DNA from 4 places in the Paenibacillus sp. FSL R10-2736 genome. Region 1 is predicted to be linked to each of the others. Evidence: predicted binding sites of a transcription regulator. Region 1 holds the regulator's gene; each other region holds the start of a gene.
What was found. Region 1 encodes Rex, which represses fermentation and respiration genes when NADH is low (regulators of the CRP and FNR family bind a similar motif). Its sites were predicted from a motif close to TTGTGAAATATTTCACAA; they were not measured.
Positions count from the first base shown of each region.

Region 2: a site for Rex is predicted at 3,280-3,297, ahead of NSQ73_RS22960 (flavocytochrome c). Genes of this name have one in related genera too.
Region 3: a site for Rex is predicted at 1,293-1,310, ahead of adhE (bifunctional acetaldehyde-CoA/alcohol dehydrogenase). Genes of this name have one in related genera too.
Region 4: a site for Rex is predicted at 2,456-2,473, ahead of NSQ73_RS18710 (DUF1641 domain-containing protein). Genes of this name have one in related genera too.

Region 1 covers NZ_JBBOBN010000001.1:2,458,754-2,464,980, reverse strand. Annotated here, with positions in the region: gene NSQ73_RS10405 (aminoglycoside adenylyltransferase domain-containing protein) at 1-68, opposite strand, end outside; gene NSQ73_RS10400 (cell wall elongation regulator TseB-like domain-containing protein) at 380-901, opposite strand; gene NSQ73_RS10395 (amidohydrolase) at 928-2,229, opposite strand; gene NSQ73_RS10390 (redox-sensing transcriptional repressor Rex) at 2,216-2,869, opposite strand; gene dinG (ATP-dependent DNA helicase DinG) at 3,089-5,947, opposite strand; gene NSQ73_RS10380 (hypothetical protein) at 6,065-6,227, opposite strand, start outside.
Region 2 covers NZ_JBBOBN010000001.1:5,348,906-5,355,132, reverse strand. Annotated here, with positions in the region: gene dcuS (DcuS/MalK family sensor histidine kinase) at 1-1,515, shown strand, start outside; gene NSQ73_RS22970 (response regulator) at 1,512-2,234, shown strand; gene NSQ73_RS22965 (hypothetical protein) at 2,676-3,134, opposite strand; gene NSQ73_RS22960 (flavocytochrome c) at 3,314-4,873, shown strand; gene NSQ73_RS22955 (NAD(P)/FAD-dependent oxidoreductase) at 5,008-6,227, opposite strand, start outside.
Region 3 covers NZ_JBBOBN010000001.1:2,213,557-2,219,783, forward strand. Annotated here, with positions in the region: gene NSQ73_RS09185 (ABC transporter substrate-binding protein) at 1-942, shown strand, start outside; gene adhE (bifunctional acetaldehyde-CoA/alcohol dehydrogenase) at 1,386-4,007, shown strand; gene pflB (formate C-acetyltransferase) at 4,267-6,227, shown strand, end outside.
Region 4 covers NZ_JBBOBN010000001.1:4,286,576-4,292,802, forward strand. Annotated here, with positions in the region: gene NSQ73_RS18700 (alpha/beta fold hydrolase) at 1-504, opposite strand, end outside; gene NSQ73_RS18705 (NAD(P)/FAD-dependent oxidoreductase) at 720-1,898, opposite strand; gene NSQ73_RS18710 (DUF1641 domain-containing protein) at 1,939-2,376, opposite strand; gene NSQ73_RS18715 (nitroreductase family protein) at 2,702-3,319, shown strand; gene NSQ73_RS18720 (hypothetical protein) at 3,437-4,090, opposite strand; gene NSQ73_RS18725 (hypothetical protein) at 5,083-6,060, opposite strand; gene NSQ73_RS18730 (sigma-70 family RNA polymerase sigma factor) at 6,039-6,227, opposite strand, start outside.

The sequences.
Region 1 (6,227 bases):
GACAAATTTGCCCCCAGCTCCTCCTTGAACAACGTTACCGCCTGATCTAAATAGGCTAGAATTTCCAAAGTTATGATCCTCCTGAATATCAATTATGTATGAAGCAGATGCCGGGAATGAATACTTCCGATATGACATTCCGGTATGTATCATCGTATATACTGATTGATGCTATCCAGCTGTCATGCCATCGAAATGGATTCATCTATTCCTCCCCTATTATTAAGCCATAGCTCCAAGTAGGCCACAAGTCCAAGAATATTTAATGATTGTTCTCTCCCTTGAAGAACCTTTTAAATTACGGCTTATATTAATATAAAAAGCGGGAGAACAGTTCAACTGTCCCCCCGCTCCTGCTGTAGACCATTCTTGCTGCCGCTTACCGGTTGGGCAGGCTGTACCCTTCACCGATGGCACTGCCGTCTGTGAAGCGATAGAAGCTGTAATAGAACCTGCCGTCCTTTTTGTAGAACAGCTGCCAGGCATATTCTCCGTTATACACTCCCGGCAGCAGCCGCTTAATCGTAATACCCGGAAGCTGGGCAGCTATAATATCACGGATTTGCGCCTCAGAAGTCCCTTTGCTGAGCTCCTCTGCGTATAAATCGTTGTCGCCTCCGGCTGGCTGGCCGTCCTTGGTAAAGCGGACCCAAACCATCAGCTCGGTTCCTGCATCATTTTTTCCGGTAAGCACCCAGTAAATCGCATTTTCATCCCAGACGGATTTCTGTGCTTTGGATACCTCAGTTAAGCCGGCGCGCGCTCTGGCAATCTCTTTGGCTTCACTCCGCTCGTTCCACTGATCCTTCATAATGTAGGCATAAAACTGGCTTAGTCCGAACAGAAGGAGCAGAACCAGGGAAATCCCCAGCGGAAGCCATTTTCTCCTCTTCTTCAACATGCAGCTTCCTTTCCATATAACCTGTATTACCGTTTAAGCAGCCCCTCGAACGTTTCCTGCGCTTTGCGGCGGATGGCTTCTTCATCTAGTGTCAGACATTGTCTGTGCTTCACAATCTGTTTGCCGTTCACCCAGACATGCTCCACATCCTTGGCACTGGCTGAATATACCGCATGGGACAAAAGATCGGTATGCGGCAGCAAATGCGGCTGATCAATATCAATCGCAATGAAGTCGGCCTTCATCCCTGCTGCAAGCCGGCCTACCTGGTTCAGGAAAATAGACTGTGCACCATATTCGGTCGCCATCAGCAGCGCCTCTGGAGCCGGTACTGCTGTTGGATCACCGCTTACGCCTTTGTGAATCAACGCGGCCAGACGCATCTCTTCGAACATATCCAGGTTGTTGTTGCTTGCTGCACCGTCCGTACCCAGGGAGACCTTAACGCCTGCTCTGAGCAGCTCAGGAACACGGGCTACTCCGCTGGCCAGCTTCAGATTGCTGCCGGGATTGTGGGATACGCCAACATTGTGGCGGGCCAAAATCTCAATCTCTTCATCATTCAGATGAACACCGTGGGCGATCAGGGACGGCCGGGTGAACATTCCCAGCTTCTCCAGATGAGCGACCGGACGCAGGCCGTAATCGGCCACATTCTGCTCCACCTCATGACGCGTTTCGGACATATGCGTGTGCATCGGCAGATCAAGATCATGAGCCGCCTGGACAAACTTCATGAAGAACTCCGGAGGACAGGTGTAAGGCGCATGCGGCGAGAGCATTGCAGTAATTCTGCCGTCAGCCTTGCCATGCCAGTTCCGGGCAAAAGCAATCGCTTCCGCCAGTTTATGATTCTGCACCTCTTCAGGGCACAGGCCAATAACACCGCGCATAAGTACTGCACGGATGCCTGACTGCTCGGTAACCTCAGCAACCCGGTCCATATGGTCATACATATCGAGGAAGGTCGTAGTGCCGCCCTTCAGCATCTCAAGAACGGACAAAGAGGTTCCCCAGTACACATCATCACCGGTGAATTTCTCTTCCATCGGCCACATTTTTTCCTGCAGCCAAGCCTGCAGTACCATATCATCGCCGTAGCCGCGCAGCAGTGACATCGCCGCATGGCCGTGGGTGTTGACGAGACCCGGCATGAACAGCAGCCGGCTGCCGTCAATAACCTCGGCATCCTCTTCAATTACAGGCTTATCTTCACCTATGTAAGTAATCAGATCATTTTCGATGGTCATAAAACCGCTCAGCACCGGCTTATCACTGCCAGGTACCAGAAAACGGCCGTCTTTAATAATGGTTTTATTGCTGCTCATCTTCAGCTTCGTCCTTTCCGTCATGCAAATAATAAGCCAGACTCTGCAAATCCGTAGTGAAATCGGCGGCATGAATCCGGATATTGGCCGGAGTCTTAAGAATTACAGGGGCAAAATTCAGGATCGCCTCAATGCCCGAATCTACCAGAATGTCAGCAACGTTCTGTGCTTCACTGTCCGGAACTGTAATAATCCCGATGCGGATGCCCTGTGCACGGATGGTATCCCCCAACTCACTCATCGGCTGAACAGTCAGCGAGTTGATCTGCTGGCCTACCTTAGGCTCATAAGCATCAAATACAGCTGTAATCTTCATCGTATCCTTCAAGTAGGCATTGTAATTCGACAAGGCGTGGCCGAGATTACCTGCACCTACCAGAGCTACATTAATCTGCTGGTCCAGCTTCAGAATATGCCGGATCTTCTCAATCAGATAAGAGACATCATACCCAATGCCCTTTCTGCCGAAATCACCAAAATAAGCCAGGTCCTTGCGGATCTGGGCTGGGTTGAGATCGAGCTTCTGTCCCAGCTCCTGAGAAGAAACTGTTGAGATTTCACGTTTTTGGAGATCGTTCAGGAAACGCAGGTACACTGGGAGTCTGCGAACGACGGCCTCCGATATTTTATCCGATTTCATGTTTTCTCCTCCTTAAAGTTTTGATAGCATATGCTGCTTGATTCAACTTCGCAAAACTCGCTTCGTAAGCATTCACTTAGGTTTGATAGCATATGCTGCTTGATAAGCCGGTTATAGGAACCGTGCTCCGGGTACTACTGCCCGTTTGGGCAGCAGCAGTGGAGCACGGGACTTCAGAACAATAATTACTTATACATAATATCAACCGGAGACGGATTATTAAACCCCGCCTTCTTCAAGCCATTCTGCAATCCGCGGAACGATCTGATCCGTCAGCATATGCTCCATCTTGGGGCCGGGCAGCGAATACAGGAAATACTTCCCATAATAAGATTCGATTACCCTGGTATCATATACAATAACGATTCCGCGGTCCTGCGCGGTGCGGACCAGCCGCCCGAAGCCTTGCTTGAAGCGGATTACGGCCTGCGGGACGGACAGCTTCATGAACGGATTCTTCTTCTGTGCCTGGAGCAGCTCCGACTTCGCTTCAGCCAGCGGATGATTAGGCGGCTGGAACGGAAGTCTGACAATGGCCAGACAGGTCAAAGCTTCCCCGGGAATGTCTACACCTTCCCAGAAGCTGCTCGTACCCAGTAAGACAGACGCTGTACTGTCCTGGAACCGCCGGATCAGCTTGCTCCGGCTGCCGCCTTCTACGCCTTGTCCAAGCACCGCGATATCCTGCGAAGCCAGGGCCTCCTTCAGCGGATCATAGACCTGGCGCAGCATCTTGTAGGAGGTGAAGAGCACCAGCATCCGCCCGCGGGTAGCCACGGCAGTTTCTGCCAGAGAATGGACCAGTGTATCCACAAAGCGGGCATCCCCTATGCTTCCCTTGACACTCGGGAAATCACGGGGAATGACAAGCAGTGCCTGCTCACGGTATTTGAACGGCGACGGAAGCAGGGCTGTCATCAGACGGCCCTGCTCTGCAGCCTCACCAAGACCGAGATTATCTATCATGAACTGGAATGACTTATCCACAGACAAGGTGGCCGAGGTCAGGATGATACTCTTCTTCTTGTCGAAGAACAGCTCCCTGAGCTGGGTGCTCACATCCACCGGAACGGCATACATCTGCAGCGATTTGCCGCGGTAATTGCCGCTCCCCTCCAGCCAGTAGACGATATTCTCGTCATTCAGTCCCATAAAGAAACGGATCTGCTCCCGGATGGAGGCCAGGTCCTTGAACAACCCGCCGATATCCGTCACAAGACTGTCCGAAGAAGACTGGCTGTCGGTATCACGCATCTCACTAAGCATTTTATCACCCTTGCGGATGATATCGCTCAAGCTGAGGTGGAGTGTATTCTCCAGAGCGGCCAGCTCCTCCCACTCTTTGGGCTTCTTGCCCGGCTGCAGGCGTGCGACCAGCTGGCCGGCTTCACCGGCTCCGGCATCGCTGCGTTCAGGCAGCAAGCCGAAGAGCTTGTCGCTGAGCGTATCCCAGGACTCCTTGACGGTAAGCAGATCCGGATAGATCCGGTCGATAACACCGCTCCATTCCGAAGCCTGCTCACTGCCGGACGATTGCAGGGTCTGGCGCAGGGCAGGCAGCTGTCCGCTCCGGCTGTCCTTGTACAGACGGGTGAGTGTATGCGCCACGGTGAAGTATTTCATCTGCATTCCGAGATGTTTGCCGGCAATGTCCTCCAGATGATGCGCCTCATCAATGATGAGATGCTCGTAAGCCGGAAGCAGCTGATGCCCGGCCTTAACATCTGCGAATAACTTGGAGTGATTGGTCACCACCACATCAGAAATCCCGGCTTCATGCTTGGCCCGGTGATAATAACATTTCCGGAACCACGGGCATGAGCGCCCCAGACAAGAGTCGGTATCACTGGCTACGGTCTCCCAGAAATCACCGCCGCGCCCGCTTAAGTTCAGCTCTTCATCATCGCCGGTCTCCGTCTGGGTCAGCCAGACCATCATCTGTGCGGCCGTAAGCGCTTCTTCCCTGGGACTTGTGAAGTCCCTTTTATTAATTCTATGTTCAAACTTGCGGAGACACAAATAGTGACCTCTTCCCTTAAAGATCGCTGCCTTGAATGGGAAGGGCACAACACTCGTCAAAAGAGGGATGTCGCGCTCACGCAGCTGATCCTGAAGGTTGATCGTATGCGTGCTGACCATGACCTTCTGATTACTGCGGACACTGTGATAAATGGCCGGAAGCAGGTAGCCCAGCGATTTGCCGGTGCCGGTTCCTGCTTCAATCAGCAGATGCTTATCCTGATCAAGCGCCGTCATGACCTCCTGGATCATCAGTTCCTGGGCTTCACGGCTCTCATACTGCGGCAGGGTATCCTTCAGGCGCTTGGTTACCTCTTCCATATACTCCCCGAAGGTAATATTCTGCAGCGGGTTGTCAGATCCTTCCTCCCGCGGCGGAGGCAGCTCTGCCCAGTCGCCTACAGCAAGGGCCAGCTGACGGTAGAAGGTCAGGTCTCCTTCCGGCTGGAAGGTCTCCATTTCGCGCTCACGCAGCAGACCGTCGAAATACCAGGCCAGGTCACTGTCTTCATCGGCGAACAGCTCATTGAGCCGCTGGATGGTCAGGAGAGGCAGGCTGTCCAGCTCCTCCAGACATTTCAGCAGCACAAGAGCAGTTGCGAGGGCATCACTGTCCGCTTGATGGGGACGCTCATGCGTAAGGCCAAAATGGCTGCTCACGGACCCAAGCTGATAGGTAGTCAGCGAGGGAAAGCATATTTTGAGAAAATCGATAGTATCCAGAATCCGGCCCTGAAACGGCAAATAACCGCAGCGGTCCAGCGCATTCTGCAAGAAATGAAAATCAAACGCCACATTATGTCCAACCAGCACAACATCATCGAGCAGCGGCACCAGTTCCATCATCATCTCATCAAGTTCCGGCGCGTCCTGCACATCACTGTCTGTAATTCCGGTCAAGCCCGTAATAAAAGGAGGAATGGGTGCTCCGGGCTTGACATAGGAACCATACACCCGGGAGATGGACCTGTCTTCCTCTATAATGGCAAGGCCAACCTGGATGATCTCTCCCACAGATTGGGTTCCCGTAGTTTCAAAATCAAGCACGGCAAATTTCATTATAAGTTCTATTCCCTTTCACTTGAGACTCTTTATCAGCATAACAGAAGTTACGAAAAAAGGCGATGCACACCCCTGGTGAAGCAGGGCCACATCGCTTGAACGGATGAAAATTAATTATAAAAGCGAGACCAGCTGTTGTCCGAACTGAAGCTTCCCGCCCCGCTTGCGGCAAACCTCCAGATTAACATTCGGCTCAGGAAGAGCGGGATCATGCAGCAGAGAAAGACTGAACAGCTCACTTGCTTCATTAAAGCGTTCCTGAGAAGCTCTGATGCAG
Region 2 (6,227 bases), 2.9 Mb from region 1:
GCCCGCACGATTGCCCTGATGCCGCTGCTCTCAGAGGGCTTAAGCGAAGGGAACAGCAAGGGGATTCAAGCCTACACCTCCAAGATTACACGCCGTAATGATATATTGTTTGTAGTGGTGATGGATATGAACAGCATTCGGTATTCGCATCCGGATGCCTCCAAGGTAGGACTGCCCTTCGTGGGAGGCGGGCAGGAGGCTGCGCTGCGCGGACAAGAGAGCATCTCCGAAGGAACAGGGACGCTCGGGAATTCGTTGCGGGCATTCGTGCCGGTCTATGACGGCAGAGGGCATCAGCTCGGGGTCGTAGTAGCTGGACTGTCGATGGACAGGGTGCAGCGTCTGGTCAGGCAGAATGAATGGACGATTATTGCCATTCTGGTCTCAGGCGCGCTGTTTGGGGCCGGAGGCGCTTTTGTTCTGGCGAGGAGGATCAAGCAAATGATGTTCGGCATGGAGCCTGCCGATATTTCCAGACTCCTGCAGGAACGCAGCGCCATGCTGGAATCCATTCGCGAGGGGATTATTGCGATTGACCAGGAAGCGCGCATTACGCTTATCAATATGGAGGCGCACCGGCTTCTCAAGGCGGCAGGGATCAACGGCGCTGTTGTAAACCGGCAGATTGCCGATTATTGGCCAGAGCTGCGTCTGGAGCATGTGCTGGCCAGCGGGGAAGGCAGGCAGGACCAGGAGCTGGAGCTGGGCGGTGTCTCCCTGCTCGTAAGCAGCCTGCCGGTCCGCGTAGCCGGCGAGATTGCCGGAGCCATCGCTACATTTCGTGACAAGACTGAGCTGGCAGTTCTGGCCGAACGGCTGTCGGGTATTTCTGTCTATGCAGACGCCCTGCGGGCAGGTGCCCATGAATTCATGAACAAGCTGCATGTGATTATGGGCATGACGCATATGGGCTTATATGACGAGCTGCAGCAGTATATTCTGGGAACGGCAAATAACTACCAGCAGGAGATCGGGGCCATCACGAGACAGATTAAGGACCCGGCTATGGCAGGTTTTCTGCTGGGTAAGCTGAGCCGGGCGCGCGAGACGGGAATTGAACTGCTGCTGACTGCGGACAGTTATCTGCCGGAATCGGCAGATTCGCAGGTTATTCATGAGCTGATTACGATTGCCGGGAATTTGCTGGACAATGCGATGGAAGCGCTGGGCGGCCCGGGACCTGATGAACACAGCAGCGATGTATACAGCAGAGATGTACACGGCAGAGATGTACACAGTAATAAGCGGATCGGACTTGCTTTTCACTATGAAGAGGGAAGGCTGCTGTGTGAGGTTAGCGACAACGGCCCGGGGATTCCGGAGGCACTCCGGGAGCAGATCTTCGTCCAGGGCTTCTCATCCAAGGGGGAACACCGGGGAATCGGACTGTACTTAGTCAGGAAGAGTGTAGATAAACTGCAGGGACATCTTCAGATTGCCGCCTGCGGCGGCGGGCAGGGAACCACGTTCATCGTTGATGTGCCATATGCTGCAAAGGGTGAGGAGAGCCAATGAACATTAAAGTGCTGATTGTAGAAGATGACCCGATGGTAGCGAAATTCAACCGCCATTATCTCGAACAGGTCCAGGGCTTCGAGTTCGCGGGCTGGGCGGCTTCAGGAGATGAGGCCTTGAAGATGCTGGCGGAACAGGAGATCGATCTCCTGCTGCTGGATATCTATATGCCCGGTACCAGCGGGCTTCAGCTGTTGTCCACGCTCCGGGAGCAGGGAAGCAAGGCGGATATCATTGTGATCTCCGCCGCCAGCGATAATGCAAGCATCCGCAAGGCGCTGCAGAACGGGGCTGTGGATTACCTGATCAAGCCATTTGAGTTTGCCCGTTTTCAGGCGGCTTTGTCGGCATACCGCGAAGACTTTCGGTTAATGCACAAGGAGCATCTGAGCCAGGAACAGCTGGATAAGCTGCTGCGCCATTCCGCTCCGGAGGCTGAAGAAGACAAGACTGGGGCGCAGAGCCTGCCCAAAGGTCTTACCGAAGGCACACTGGAGAGCATCTGGGATACGATTAAGCAGCTGCAGAATCCGGTATTCTCCACTGAAGATATCAGCAGCCAGGCGCCGATTTCGCGGATTTCTGTCCGCAAATATCTGGCTTTTCTGACCGAGGCAGGCATTCTGGAGATGGAGCTCAGCTACGGCGGGGTAGGCAGACCGGTATATATGTACAAGGTGAAGCCGGAGGGGCATGAACTTATAAGTAAATATAGATGAGCGGCTGGTAAATTGGACAGCGGGTGGTTAGTGGTTAATGGAGGGCCTTCGGGTCCTTTTTTGTTGCCTGGGAGATTGTGATCGGGGAAATTGTTGATATTTCAAGCCTGTAAGTGAAGCGGACTGAGAAGCCGCTATATTTCCAAATAACCGTTTTATGAGGATGAAACGGACTGAGATTCCCTTATCCTGTTCATTCGGGCCGGAAATGAGCTATGTCTGGTCAAATAAGCGATTCTGAGTCCGATTAGTCAACGAATCCGCCTGATCTGCCCAAATAACGGAATTTCAGTCCTCTACATCAAGGAATTAATGAATAAGATTACAACTTCTACTAATTCTACTAATATGGAGTCATGGCCGCCCCAACACTGCCAGCTATGACTCCATGTTTAATTCTGATTCTATATGTTAGCAAAGGTGATTTATGCAGCCCTGCGATCAGGCAAAAGCCAGCTTCAATGCCTGCGGATGGAAGGAACCCATAATTTTATAAGCTTTTAAATGCGGATTGTTCATATCATTATCGTAAATAATCATATGCTGCCTGCCCTTGAGAATGATATCAAACCGCTGCTTCCGGTCAGCCTGTACGATGGTAATATAATAGCTGTATTTGTTGTCTGTGCTTACATTCCGCGCTGATTTCATTAACCGGACGTCGGCGAAATCATCACATATTTGTTTGATGGCCTCCGGCTCCGTAACCACAATATCCTTCTGTTCACCGGGAACAGAGGACAGACGGGTGATTTCAAGGGAGGCGATATCCTCCAGCCGGATGGTTCTGGCCACCACTTTTTTGAAGGAAGTGTAACGGTTTGCTGTATAGGTCATTAGAGAAACACCAGCTGCGGTCAGGATGGCGCCGGCAAGCATATATTTTTTGCTTTTGTCCATGGTTCAGTTCCTCCTAGTCATACGATTGTGTAAGTCCCAATTATAAAACTATAAACATCCGCACGCAAATTCACTTACTTTAGTTACTTAATGATTTCTTTAATTACGTAAGCTTCCAAGGACAGCCCTTTTGCGGATATGATAATTGTGAAAATATGCACAAGGGGGCAAGCGTTACTATGAAAAAGAGATATGCAGCGACTCTTATACTCGTTCTTTCCGTTATGCTGGTTATCGCAGGCTGCGGTAACAACAATGCTAACGGCAGTGTCAATGAGAGCAAGGGTAAGAACAGCGCAACCACAGAGCCTGCAGCAACCACTGCACCTAAAGAGACAGCCGAAGCCGTATCGGGAGCATCCGAAGCGAGCTATACACCGTACGATCAGTTAAAAGATAAATATGATATCATCATTGTGGGCGCAGGCGGTGCCGGAATGTCGGCGGCGCTGGAAGCCAAGGCTAACGGCATGAACCCGGTTATTCTCGAGAAAATGCCGGTTGCCGGCGGTAATACTACCAAATCCTCCTCGGGTATGAACGCTTCGCAGACGAAGTTCCAGAAGGAGCAGGGCATCGAGGATACCAATGATCTGTTCTATGAAGAGACACTGGCAGGCGGCCATGATACGAACAACAAGGAGCTGCTCCGCTTTTTCGTGGACAATTCCGCAAGTGCCATTGACTGGCTGGATTCGATCGGAATCCGTTTGAACAATATTACGATTACCGGCGGAATGAAAGAGAAGCGCACCCACCGTCCGGAAGACGGCTCAGCAGTCGGTCAATATCTGGTTGCCGGACTCGTAAGAAATGTACAAGAGCAAGGGATTCCCTTGTTCGTTAATGCGGACGTGAAGGAACTTACAGTGCAGGATGGCAAGGTGAACGGCGTCAAGGTGTTGTTCAACCAGGCCGATGAGAAAACAATTACCGGATCAGCAGTGATCGTAACAACCGGCGGATTCGGCGCTAATATGGAGATGATTACCGAAGTCAGACCTGACCTCGAGGGTTATGTGACCACGAACCAGATCGGCAGCACAGGCGACGGCATCCGGATGATTGAACAGGCTGGCGGCACAACGGTAGATCTGGATCAGATTCAGGTACACCCGACTGTACAGCAGGAGAAATCCTACCTGATCGGTGAAGCGGTCCGGGGCGAAGGTGCAATTCTGGTGTCCAGCGAGGGCAAACGTTTCGGCAACGAAATGGATACTCGTGATAAAGTGACAGCTTCCATCAATACACTTCCGGAGAAATCAGCGTATCTGGTGTTTGATTCCGGCGTGAAATCCCGCGTCAAAGCGGTGGACCAGTACATCAAGATGGGTGTAGTCAAAACAGCGGATACCATCGAATTGCTGGCAGAACAAATGAACGTTCCGGCAGATCAGCTGAAGACGACCGTAGATACCTGGAACAGCGCAGTGAAGAATAAGTCGGATGCGGAATTCGGCAGAACAACAGGCATGGATAATGATCTGTCCGGCGCACCGTATTACGCGATCCAAATCGGCCCGGGAATTCACTACACCATGGGCGGTGTGGTGATTAACACCAATACAGAGGTCTTGAACAAAGACGGCAAAGCGATCACAGGACTTTTTGCAGCAGGTGAGGTAGTCGGCGGATTACACGGCCAGAACCGGATCGGCGGGAATTCTGTAGCCGAGATTATTATCTTTGGACGGCAGGCAGGGATTAAATCTGCTGAGTTTGTAAAAGCACAATAAGCTATTATTCCATATTGTCAGCTTTATTATAAAAGGGATGCTCCGCAGCCATCAGGCTTGCGGAGCATCCCTTTCCTGCGTGTCCTTGCTGCTGCTCCTGCCGGATGCAGCAAGGCTCCCGCAGGCTCAGCTGCTTACGCCTGAATTGCCGGAGACGGCGCAGGCTTCGTTGTACGGGTCAGCGAGAACAGCTCCAGCTCGGGGCGCACCTTGCCGGCAAGGGTATCTGCGAGCAGTTCGGCCGCGATCATGCTGTAGACGGTTCCGTTGCCCCCGTAGCCTTCAATGAAATAGCAGTGCGGGTACTCCGGATGCGGCCCCATATAAGGCAAGCCGTCACGGGTAGAGCCGAAGACCGCTCCCCAGGAGTATTCAGCCTCTATTCCCTGAAGCTCCGGGAACAGGGCCACAAGCTCCTCCAGCAGCCGCTGGCATTGGGAGAGCACACGGACATCGCGGCGCTCGGGACTGGTGAGCTGTTCATCCTTGCCTCCGGCAATGATCCGTCCGTCCGGTGTGGTCCGGAAGTACAGATAAGGCCGTGCCGTTTCCCAGAGCAGACTTTGCTCATGCCATTTGGGGAAGTCCGTAAGAGGCCTCGTCATGATGGCATATGTATTGATCAGCTCCGCGCCCCGGTCCTTTTTCATATCCTGCGTTTCATACCCCATGGCAAACACAACATTTTTCGCAAAAATCCGGCCATTCGCTGTATGGCAGACCACGCCGTCAGCACTATATTCGTAATTAAGGGCTTCGGTATGCTCATAGACCCGGACTCCGCCGGAGTGGGCTTTATCAATCAGGCTGTGCACGGTCCGGAACGGATTGGTCTCGGCATCGCCCCGGGAGAAGAGTGCGGCAGGTTTGGAGAAGGAATAATGCGAACGTACTTTATCCTCATCCCAGAATTCTGAATCAAATCCATGCCGGATCAGGTTTTCATTCTCCAGCTTCAGGGCGGGTACATCTTCAGGGACACTGGCATACAGCAGACTGCTGCGTTCTATGATCTGCGGATCAATATCCAGCTTGCCCGGCAGGTCGAGAATCGCGCGGACGCCCTGCTGGCACAGCTTATAGAACAGCACGCCGTTCTCTTCCCCGAAGGTATTCATGCAGGCGGTCAGCGACTTGTCGTTCGCGATCTGCAGCAGTCCCGTGTTGGCGTGGGAGCTTCCGCTGCCCACTGCTCTTTTATCGATGAGAACGGTATCCGCTCCGCTAAGGGACATACGGTAGGACATCGTCGCCCCGCCCATGCCGCCGCCTACAATAAGACAGTCACAGGTAATATCTTCATTTAGTACCGGATATACCGGCGGTTGAAGCAGTGTATTCTCCCAGGGCAGCT
Region 3 (6,227 bases), 250 kb from region 1:
CAAAAGGGTTATGTCACTACAACGATGATTAATAAAAAGATGCTGGATGAAAAAGGTGTAGCCGTCCCTCCAATGGACTGGACCTGGGATGATATGCTGAATACCGCCAAAGGTGTAGCGGATACCAAGAAGGGGATCTCCGGTATTGCTCCAATGGGTAAAGGCAACGAAGCAGGCTGGAACTGGACCAACTTCCTGTTCGAAGCAGGCGGTGAAATCCAGAAGATCGAAGGCGGCAAGGTTGTGGCTACATTCAATTCGGATGCCGGTGTGAAGGCGCTGGATTTCTATAAGAAGCTAAGATGGGAAGCCAAAGCTGTTCCTCAGGACTGGGCGCTTGGCTGGGGCGATGCTGTAGGCGCGTTCCAGCAGGGACGTACTGCTATGGTAATGGCCGGATCTGACGGTGTTATCGAGCAGGCGCTCAACCAGGGCGGACTCAAGCCTGAAGATGTACTTACTTACCCGATGCCAGCTGCTGAAAAAGGCGGCAAGCATACCGGCGTACTCGGCGGTGACTATCTGGTTATCAATCCGAACGCCAGCAAAGACGAGCAGGAAATGGCCTTCCGCTATATTACTTTCGATTACTTCTCTGACAAAGGCCTTGAAGCTCTTGACGCGATTATCAGCCAGCGCAAAACGGACGGCAAATACTACATCCCGCCGCTCCTTGATTACTATGCTGCTGATTCCGACTTCGGCAAGAAGACCAAAGCTGTCTATGACAAGTACGACATCGTTTATCAATACAGCCCTGAAATCATGGCGCTGCTGGATGGTAAGCCTGAAGCACAATACAATACTCAGGATTATTACGCAACCATGTCCAATGTAATCCAGGAGCTATTCTCCAAGGATGGTACAGATTCCAAGGCCCAGCTCGACGCTGCAGCCAAAACTGTACAAGAGAAATTCTTCGATACTATCAAAGTGGAATAGTCACTTGCTGAATGAGTGGTTACGATGCTTGATAGAGGATTTATAACGCTAAGGCAGGAGACCCGGTCTCCTGCCTTTTTGCTTGCTCTGATTTATATTTATACTTCTATGTAAGAGAATGCGGCAGGAGAGTAGAGTTGACGAAGATTAGGAAGAACATCAGATAGCACCATTATTCTGGGGGAAAAACAAGGCTGAAGAGCTGGATTCAAGAAAAGCAGGGGAGGCTAGAGGGTGGGCGTTCGCAAATCGGACAAATATAAATGATTTATCACACAACAAATGGAAAATAATCTAGAATATGATCGAATGAAAGCGCTTTGAAAACAAATCAAAAAAAACTTTATACTTTGTGAAAGATTTCACTATACAAGGTGAAAAGGATATGATAAGATAAATGTGTAGAGAAAAACAACCTAAAAATTGACAGGAGGACGAGGGAGATGGCAGTTAAAAACGAAGTCGCCGCCCAAGTGAAACAAACCACCGCTGAAGAATATATTCAGACTTTGGTGGATAAAGCAAAGAAAGCTCATGAAGCGTTCATGGGACTGGATCAAGAGCAAACTAACACAATCGTTCATGCAATGGCGTTGGCCGGACTCGACAAACATATGTACCTGGCTAAGCTGGCCGTTGAAGAAACAGGACGCGGTGTCTATGAAGACAAAATTACGAAGAACATCTTCTCAACTGAATATATCTGGCACGGAATTAAGTACGACAAGACAGTAGGCGTTATTGAGGATAACGTTTATGACAGCTTCCAGAAGATTGCTGAGCCTGTCGGAATCATTATGGGTATCACACCGGTAACCAACCCAACATCCACCACGATGTTTAAAGCTTTGATTTCCGCTAAGACACGTAACCCTATTATATTCGGATTCCACCCTTCAGCGCAAGAGTGTAGTGCGGCAGCCGCCAAAATTCTACATGATGCAGGTGTGAAGGCTGGCGCTCCTGAGAACTTCATCCAATGGATCGAACTTCCGACCATGGACAAAACAAACGCACTGATGAACAATCCTGACGTTGCACTGATTCTGGCAACCGGCGGATCGGCAATGGTTAAAGCGGCTTACAGCTGCGGCAAACCGGCACTCGGCGTAGGTCCTGGTAACGTTCCTGCTTTCATTGAGAAGAGTGCTGACATTGATCAGGCAGTGACAGACATTATCCTTTCCAAAACATTTGATAATGGTATGATCTGTGCTTCCGAGCAAGCGGTTATCATTGAAGAAGCTATTTTTGACCAAGTGAAGAAGAAGATGATTGCGAACGGCTGCTACTTTGTAAACAAAGAAGAAGCTGCCAAGCTGACAAGCGGCGCAATGAATGTAGAAAAATGTGCGGTTAACCCGGCTATCGTCGGCCAATCCGCTGTGAAGATCGCTGAAATGTGCGGAATTCAGGTTCCTGCCGGCACGAAGATCCTGGTAGCTGAACTTGAAGGCGTAGGTACTAAATATCCGTTGTCCGCTGAGAAGCTGAGCCCGGTTCTGGCTTGCTACAAAGTGAAGAACGCAGACCAGGGTATCGAACGCGCAGCTGAAATCGTTGAATTTGGCGGCATGGGCCACAGCTCGGCTATCCACTCGAACAACGAAGAAGTAATCATGAAGTTCTCCAACCGTCTGCAAACCGGACGTATTCTCGTCAACTCGCCATCTACACACGGCGCAATCGGCGATCTCTACAATACTAATATCCCTTCCCTGACACTGGGCTGCGGATCTTATGGACGCAACTCTGTATCGCAAAACGTGACTGCAATCAATCTGATCAACGTGAAAAGGGTGAACCGTCGTACCGTGAATATGCAATGGTTTAAAGTGCCTGACAAGATTTACTTCGAAAAGGGATCCACTCAGTACCTGGCTAAAATGCCTGACATCACACGGGTTGCGATCATCACTGACCCAATGATGGTTAAGCTTGGATATGTTGAGAGAGTTGAGCATTACCTGCGTCAACGCCAGACTCCAGTAGCGATTGAAGTGTTCTCGGAAGTTGAACCGGATCCATCGACAACTACTGTAGAAAAAGGTACAGCCATGATGAACAGATTCCAGCCGGACTGCATCATCGCACTCGGCGGCGGTTCCCCTATGGATGCTGCCAAAGGAATGTGGTTGTTCTATGAACACCCGGATGCAGACTTCAACGGTCTGAAACAGAAGTTCATGGATATCCGCAAACGGGTATACAAATTCCCTAAGCTCGGTAACAAAGCTAAATTCGTTGCGATTCCAACAACTTCCGGTACTGGTTCCGAAGTAACATCGTTCGCAGTTATCACAGACAAGACTACGGGTAATAATACTAAGTACCCGCTGGCTGATTATGAGCTGACTCCAGACGTGGCAATTATCGATCCTGAATTTGTATATAGCTTGCCTAAAACAGCTGTTGCCGATACAGGTATGGACGTATTGACACATGCGATCGAAGCTTATGTATCTGTAATGGCCAGTGATTATTCCGATGGTCTGGCTATCAAGGCTATTCAGCTGGTGTTCCAGTACCTGGAAAAATCCGCATTGCAAGCTGACAAGGTTGCCCGCGAAAAAATGCACAACGCTTCGACACTTGCCGGTATGGCATTTGCTAATGCATTCCTGGGTATCAACCACAGCTTGGCGCACAAATGGGGCGGTCAATACCACACGGCTCACGGTCGTACCAATGCTATCCTGATGCCGCACGTTATCCGTTACAATGCTAAGAAACCAACGAAGTTCGCTGCGTTCCCTAAATATTCGCACTTTGTAGCTGACGAACGGTATGCTGAGATCGCCCGCATTCTAGGATTGCCTGCACGCACTACCGAAGAAGGCGTAACCAGCCTGATCAATGCAATCCGCGACATGAACAAAAAACTCGGCATCGAAGAATCCTTCTCGGCTCTCGGCTTCGATCCTAAGGATTTCGAATCCCGTGTAGATTACCTGGCCGACCGTGCATTTGAAGACCAATGTACAACTGCCAACCCTAAGCTGCCGCTGGTAACTGAGCTTGCCGATGTTTACCGCAACGCATTCTACGGAAGATTCGATAACTAATTTAAGATTGTCTGGAAAAGAATAAGGTTAGGTTAATATGGAACTGGATGGAAGTGACAAATATCACCGAAAGAGTGATATTTGTCACAGTCCTTTTTCAGAAAATAAACTAAAATGTTTATATAAACAAAGATCCCAGTTATGAAGCCGCGATTGTGAATTTTATAACAACCAATAGCTATGGGATCACGAGACACGGGATTAACCTTCAAGCCCGCGATCTCTACAAATATACTAAATATAAATGGAGGGATTTAGCATGTCGGTGATTGAAAGAGAAGTACAAGAGGTTAAGTCGGGTTGGAGAAGTTTTACTAAGGGTACATGGGCTAAGAAAGTTGACGTTAATAACTTTATTGCCAAGAACATCAAGCCTTATGAAGGAAATGAAGAATTCCTGGTAGGTCCTACCAGCAACACCACTGAACTGTGGAAGATTATCTCCCAGCTTAGCAAGGAAGAAAGAGAAAGAGGCGGCGTATGGGATGTATCCCTCGATACTGTCTCCACGATCACTTCCCACAATCCAGGCTACATCGACAAGGACAAGGAACAAATTGTCGGCGTTCAGACTGATGCTCCTTTCAGACGTTCCATTCAACCGTTCGGCGGTATCAAAATGATGATCGACGCCACTAAAGCTTATGGCTTCGAGCTTCCGCAAAATATCGTTGACATGTTCACGAACATCCGCAAAACGCATAACCAAGGCGTATTTGATGCATATACACCAGACATGAGAGCTGTGCGTAAATCCGGCGTAATTACAGGTCTTCCTGATGCTTATGGCCGCGGACGTATCATCGGCGACTATCGCCGTATTGCTCTGTATGGTATTGATTTCCTGATTAAAGACAAGAAGCAACAATTGACTGAGCTTGAAGTAGATTCCATGACAGAAGAAGTAATTCGTCTGCGTGAAGAGCTGTCCGAGCAAATGCGTGCTCTGGGCGAACTGAAACAAATGGCTGCTGCTCATGGTCTTGATATTTCGAAACCAGCTAATAACTTCAAAGAAGCTACTCAATGGGTATACTTCGGTTATCTGGCTGCAGTTAAAGAGCAAAACGGTGCGGCAATGTCCCTCGGACGCGTATCCTCTTTCCTTGATATCTATGTACAACGTGATTTCGAAGAAGGTACTCTTACTGAAGAGCAAGCACAAGAAATCGTTGACCATTTCGTAATGAAACTGCGTATCGTGAAATTCCTGCGTACGCCTGACTATAATGATCTGTTCTCCGGCGACCCTACTTGGGTAACTGAATCCATCGGTGGTATGGCTGAAGACGGAACAACACGCGTAACCAAGAACAGCTTCCGTTTCCTGCATACCCTGTACAACCTGGGTCCTGCACCAGAGCCGAACCTGACCGTACTGTGGTCCGAAAAGCTGCCTGAAGGCTTCAAAAAATATTGTGCTAAGGTTTCCATTGAAACCAGTGCAATCCAATATGAGAACGATGATGTAATGCGTCCATACTGGGGTGAAGATTACGCGATTGCCTGCTGCGTATCCCCAATGCGTATCGGTAAACAAATGCAGTTCTTCGGTGCCCGTGCCAACCTGGCAAAAGCCCTGTTGTATGCAATCAACGGCGGTAAGGATGAAAAATCCGGCGCTCAGGTAGGTCCTGAATATCCGGCGATCACTTCCGAATACCTTGATTACGACGAAGTAATGAAACGCTTCAAACCAATGATGGAATGGCTGGCTAAGACTTATGTCAACACGCTGAACATCATTCACTACATGCATGACAAATATTCTTATGAACGTATCGAAATGGCGCTGCATGACCGCGACATTCTGCGTACTATGGCTTGCGGTATTGCCGGTCTGTCCGTTGCTGCCGACTCCCTGAGCGCAATTAAATACGCTAAGGTTAAACCGATCCGCAACGAAGAAGGTATTGCTATCGACTTCGAAACTGAAGGTGAATTCCCTTGCTACGGTAACAACGACGACGCTGTTGACAACATCGCGGTTGAACTGGTTGAAACCTTCATGAGCATGATCCGTAAAAACAAAACTTACCGTGATGCTGTACCGACTCAATCGGTATTGACTATCACTTCGAACGTTGTATATGGTAAGAAGACTGGTACTACTCCTGATGGACGTAAAAAAGGCGAACCGTTCGCACCTGGTGCTAACCCAATGCACGGACGCGACAAGAAGGGTGCACTTGCTTCCCTGAACTCTGTTGCTAAACTGCC
Region 4 (6,227 bases), 1.8 Mb from region 1:
CTTATCGATCCGCTCCCTATTGAGCGAAGGGTTCAGCAGGTACGCCCGGTTCGCAGCGATATGCTGACGGGGCAGCACCTGCTCATAAGTAAGCTCCTTATATTCGCCTGCAGCATCTATCAGTACAATTCCCGCAGTCCGCTCAGGATAGCAGCAAGCGAAGAGTCTGGCTACCAGACCGCCAAAGGAATGACCGACCAGAATGTAAGGGGCTTTAATATCCAGCAGTGCAAGCAGCCGGTACAGCTCCTCCACCAGATCATGGCAGGAGCGCGGCCCCGGCACTCCCGGGCTGGTCCCGGTACCGGGTCTGTCATAAGCGAGGGTTGAGGCATGCTGCGCAATATTCTCCTGGACACCGCTCCAGGAATCGCAACCATCCCCTAATCCGGAAATAAAGATGACAGCAGGCGCACGGTATGCAGAATATTTATAATACAATCCGCGGCCCTGCCCGTCCGTTTGAACCTCCATCCAATTGCATGTAAATCCGTTCTGAATCATCTTCTCCTCCTAGTGCTGCGCAAAAAGCTCATATAAAGGATGTATGCCTCATTCAGGATAAAGGTCCTTCCAGTAATTTACTATGTAATTTCACACAGCTCTCCTTTTACAGTCTGAATTCATGAAAAATCCCCTTCAACTGCCTGCCGGCGCTTAAAGGGGATGATCTGCCGCATGGAAGCGGCTTGCTATAGGTATAGATGGTTAGGAGAGAATTAATAGGCCAGACTGAACAACCCGTGAATATGGGTCAAATACCGGATATTGCTTGCTTCCTTCATCAGCGTTGCCGGCAGACCCTTCAGCGGTGTGGAATTGCCGCCGACAATCGCTACTCCGTCTCTGCGTCCCAGACTGGCAAGTGTCCCGGAATTCACCGGACTGAAGGTCTCGGAGGCTTTATCATTCAGGTAAGCGTAAAGGTTATAACCGATCAGTTCACCCATCTGCCAGGCGATTTGTGCCGTTGGCGGATACGGACGGCCGTCCGGTGCGAACACAACCGCACTGTCACCGGCTACAAATACATTCTGGTGTGAAGTGGATTGCAGGAACTCATTCACGGTTGCGCGGCCGCGGTTCACTTCAAGCCCGGACTCACCGATCAGCGGGTTGCCCTGCACGCCGCCGGTCCAGACGAAGGTATTCGCCACAATCTGGCGGCCGTCCTTCAGATCAATGGTATTGCCTGCTACATTAGTAACAGGAAGACCTGTCAGGAACTGAACTCCCCGTTTCTCGAGGCTGGTTGTAGCGCGCTCAATCAGATGATCCGGCAGAACCGGAAGAATCTTCGGTCCGGCTTCTACGAGCATCAGCTGGATCTCAGCCGGATTCACTCCATATTTCTTAGTCAGCTTGGGCAGTACATCGGCAATTTCACCTACAAGCTCAACACCTGTCAAGCCGCCCCCGCCGATCAGGATGGTTGCATCGGCCGCATTGCCGCTTTTGGCATATTCACGAATCCGTTCTTCAATATGTCCGTGAATCCGCAGTGCATCCGCCGCCGATTTCAGCACCATGCTGTACTGTTCAAGTCCCGGAATGCCGAAATAAGCCGTCGTGCTGCCCAGACCGACAACAAGAGCATCATAAGTCAGCATTACACCATCCGAGAGGATGATTTGCTTGTTCTCCACCGAGAACGAATTAACCTTGGCAATCTTCAGATCGATATCCTTACCGGCGAACAGCTTGGCAAGCGGCATGGCAACCGCCTGTTCAGAAGCACTTCCTGCTGCAAGGCGGTGTAGTTCGGTAATGATCTGGTGTGTCGGATACTGATTAACCACTGTAACTCTGGCTTCAGCTTTGCTCATATATTTGCGCACGGTTAGCGCACTCAATAAGCCGCCGTAACCTGCACCTAGAATAACTATGTGTTTTGACATCATATTTCCTCCATCCCTACGATTAAGAATTGAACAATAATTACTTACCGGATTGGCGTTCGCCGCTGACCTGCAGGTATGCATTCATGAAACGGAGCACGTTTTGTACCTGCGGGTCCTTGATCATTTTCATCATGCCAAACAGGCTGATGGTTTCACTGCTTGCATCCGCGCGGTCTTTCGCTTCAATAACTGTAGCCGCCAGATTCTTGACAGAGCCTACCACAGGACCTGCCATCTCCTTGATTGCGCCTACTGTATCATTTTTCAATACTTCATCCGTTGCAACCGACTGTACGAAATCGACCGATTTGGTTAATACATTCACCAGTTGGGTAATCTGCGGCAGCTGCTCCACCAGAAGAATCAGGGATTCCTGAACTTCCGGCTTCAGAAGCTGATTCAGCAAATCCTCTTGTGGAAGGCCTGCTGCGGGTATTTCTTGTTCCAAAGGGGTTTGGGTAATGGTTTCTGACATATTGAAGTCTCCTTTACAATGGCATTGCTGCTTAAAAGTATTCATCCACTGAAACTATGTGACTATTATAACATTCCGGTTGTAATAAATGTCACAATGTTTTTGGCTTTATAGCCTTATTTTGTGATTATAATCACTTCTTTTCTCGCTTTTTCAAAATTTATCGACTATTTGAACTAAAATTCACAATTCACAGTCGGTTAACCATTGACGTACGCTTGTAGTTGTGATATTTTAAGCAAGTAACTTATTGTAAGCTTATTTATTAATATCAGCTATTGATTATTACTAACCAACATACATATCACAATGGAGGTCATTATTTATGAGTACTTTTTCAGAATTGGTTCAGTCCCGCAGATCGGCTATGAATTTCGTTGAAGGGGTAAAAATCCCACAAAATGAGCTGGAGGAGATGTTCTCACTGGCCCGCCTGGCTCCATCGGCCTTCAACCTGCAGCATGCCCACTACAAAGTCATCAGCGATGACACTGTGAAGGAAGAAATCCGTAAAGGTGCGTACGGCCAATACAAAATCCACACCGCCTCGGCTGTCATCGTCGTGCTGGGTGACAAAAACGCCTACCAGCAGGCTCCAGAAATCTATAGCGGACTTAAAATGCTGGGAGCCATGAGCGAAGAGGATTACGACCGCACCATTCAGTCTATTAATGATTCTTATACTGGAAAAGACGCTTTCCAGCGGGATGAAGCAATCCGCAATGCTTCCTTGTCAGCTATGCAGTTCATGCTGATTGCCAAAGACAAGGGCTGGGATACCTGCCCGATGATCGGTTTTGATCCGGAAGCGGTGAAAGCTACCCTCGGGCTCAGCGACAACTTCGTTCCGGTAATGCTGATTACGATCGGCAAAGACAACAAGCACAAAATTAGACCGCGCGGCTACCGCAAGCCGGTTAATGAGTTCGTTGAATTTATCTGAGCCTACCCCCGGTCAAGCGAAGTCCCTGTTTAATAGTTGACAGCAAAAAGGTCTTCCGGCACTTAACCGGAAGACCTTTTTGCTGTGATTTTATAAGATAAAACTTCAGCCTGATGATTATTTGGCATAATGCAATATAGCCGCTGCCGCGCGTTCCCGCCGCTCCGCATCGGGACTGTGCAGGGCAGTCTTCAGAACAGCCAGCGCCTCAGCTATTGTGGCTTCATCCACACGGGCCGGGGAATGAGCAGTCTCCATATCGCCAGCCGAAGAATCTGCAAGCCACAAATCCATTCTTGCTACAGGCAGCACCCCTGAATAGCGGGTAACCTCCTGATCCGAAGCAAGCAGTGCTTGTACTGCAGAATTTACAGCTGTACGGGGCAGACTCTTCAGCCAGGTTACCCCGCGCCGGTGCGCAGTTCCGCCCTCCACACTCTCCTGCCGGGCATCATAGAAATAATCACCCAGATCGCCAAGGTATACCCATTCCTCATCCGCAATCAGCACATAATCCCCGTCCTGCATCACGTTGACGAACGTGTCTAAACTGCTGAGAGCTTCTTCCAGCTCCAGCTCCTGCTCCTGCTCCTGCTCCTGCTCCTGCTCCTGATAAGCTCCGGATGCAACCAGCGCGCTGCGGATATCCTCTCTCCCGCTGGACTCCAGATTTGCAATAACGGGATCTCCCGCACATACATAATTATCCTCCAGAAAAGACTTGATTAACCTGCTGCGGGTTCCGTCAAGCCTCACTCCAAACAAACTCATCCTTTTCTTCCTCCTTCAAATGCCCGGATAGCTGAACCGCAACATAACAATCAGTAAATTATACAGCAAACGGCAACGCTTTTGCCGTCCATTTTATAAGACAGCACTGTTCCAGGGCACCAAATTTGCCTGCAGGTGAATCAAGCTAGAGATTGTGAAGCTACCTGCGGACAAATCATGCTGAGCTAAGAAGCTTGGCAATTGCACTGTTCCTCACCTGAGCTTGGCTGGAGATTAGCGGGAGATTGGCTGAAGCATCACGGGCTCATGAACGCATCAGCTCGTGAAGAGGACTGAGATTCCGTTATTTGCGAAGAAATGGCGAATTCGCAGGACATTCGGACTGAGATTCCGTTAGAGTATTTATCCCTCCTTGCAGCGACTGGGTTACGTTGGATCAAGTTTAGAGGGAATAACTATTGTTCGGAATCCTCCTAAAAAACTAAGGATAAGGAAGCATAATAGCGCTTACATGATCTTACAGTGAAAAATAACCGCAAATTTAAAGTATTCGCCTTTTTACGGCTGCGGCATATCACGGTATAATACAGGTATCAACTCAAGGAACCATACACTGCGGTAAGAACGCATGCGGGGGCAGAATCTCCGGCAGTCCTCTTAAGCAGCTGTACTCCCTGAGCTTGAGACTATATCTTTGATCCTGGCGTTACAGCTTTCAATCCATCCCTACACGAAATGGTATGAGCTTCTTAAAGCTCAAAAGCCCACAATCAATCCTATCGTGGTCAGCGGATGAATTAGAGAAGATTTAACGGGCAGGATAGGCAAATTTACTGCCGCCTCGGACGATTTCTACCCGGCTGAGTACAAAGGATAGGATAAGGAGTCTGAGAAGAACATGGGTATAGTGGTTATAATATAAACCTCTATTGTTGATGAAGCTATCAATAATAGAGGTTTATATGTGTTATAGGGGGATTTATTTTAGTTATAGCGGGACAAGCATGCAGCTGACCTTGGCATAGGCCGCTTTAGCGCAGGCCTTCGGCAACTTTAAGCAGAGTCTCTTTGGATACATCCGGTGATTCTGTGCTTACTTCATGCAAAATGTTCCATTCGTTATTCTCCCCTAGCTCGATCCACTGGATATAAGCATAATAGTTGTTTTGGTTCCCATAAGCTTCTTTATTCACAATATATAAAGCATCTAAAGCTCCAACCTTCATCTCCTCAACCGTAGTAGCCGCTGCAAAATTTGCTGTGAGCTGCGCTTCCAGTCCGCTAGGCGTATACTTAACCACAATTGCATCACTTTTCCCTCTTGGACCCTCATATATGAGCTGCGGGCTTACAGTCTTAGCTATTCTATTAGGAGTGTTGAAGCTCTTGATCCAGGCATAATCCTCACCGGGCTTGACCCTTTTCGAGAGGACATTGGTGTATTTCTTTACCCAGGATTCGTCTATAATCCCAAGCTGACTGTCAGACCTCGCTTCGGCAAAATAATATCCTTCCGGCAGACTGCTTGGCACAACCAGCTTTCCGGTAATTGGCTCGATGACCTCCTTCCAGCTCTCTATATCGGAGAACAGCTGCGGACGGTTCACCTTAAGCAGGTCATATCCCCCATTGGGCAGTGACACATACAGGAAGGCGGATTCATTCACAGCCAGTTTAGTCTGAATGTCTTCAACAAGCAGCTTCACGTGCTCACCGTGTTCATCGGATTCAGTATAGTCCGAATGAACGATCACCTTTATTCCAGTAGAACCATATGTAACGGCCCATAACCTTTCCGCACCATAAACCACGCCTCCGAACAGCATCAGGCCGCAGAGAACAACCGCTATCCTTGCAGTGCCGCGCATATGTCTTTTGGTTTTCCGTTCGTTTTGGAATTTGAAGTACTGATCAAAGCTTGCGGAAATCTGTGTCTCCAGCTGTTCCGGTATTACTGTATTCTGCTTAAAGCTGGCAAACTCCCGTTTCAATTGACTTTCGACAGGCATGTGTAGTCCCCCTTCATCTCATCTTCCTCTGTGAATACGGCATGCTGCCGCAGCTTGCGCATTGCCTTGTGATGCCTGGATTTAGCGGTACCCAGCGGTATCTCCAGGGCAGAGGCTATCTCGTCAAAGCTGCATTCCCCATAGTAGCGAAGGACAACAACGCTGCG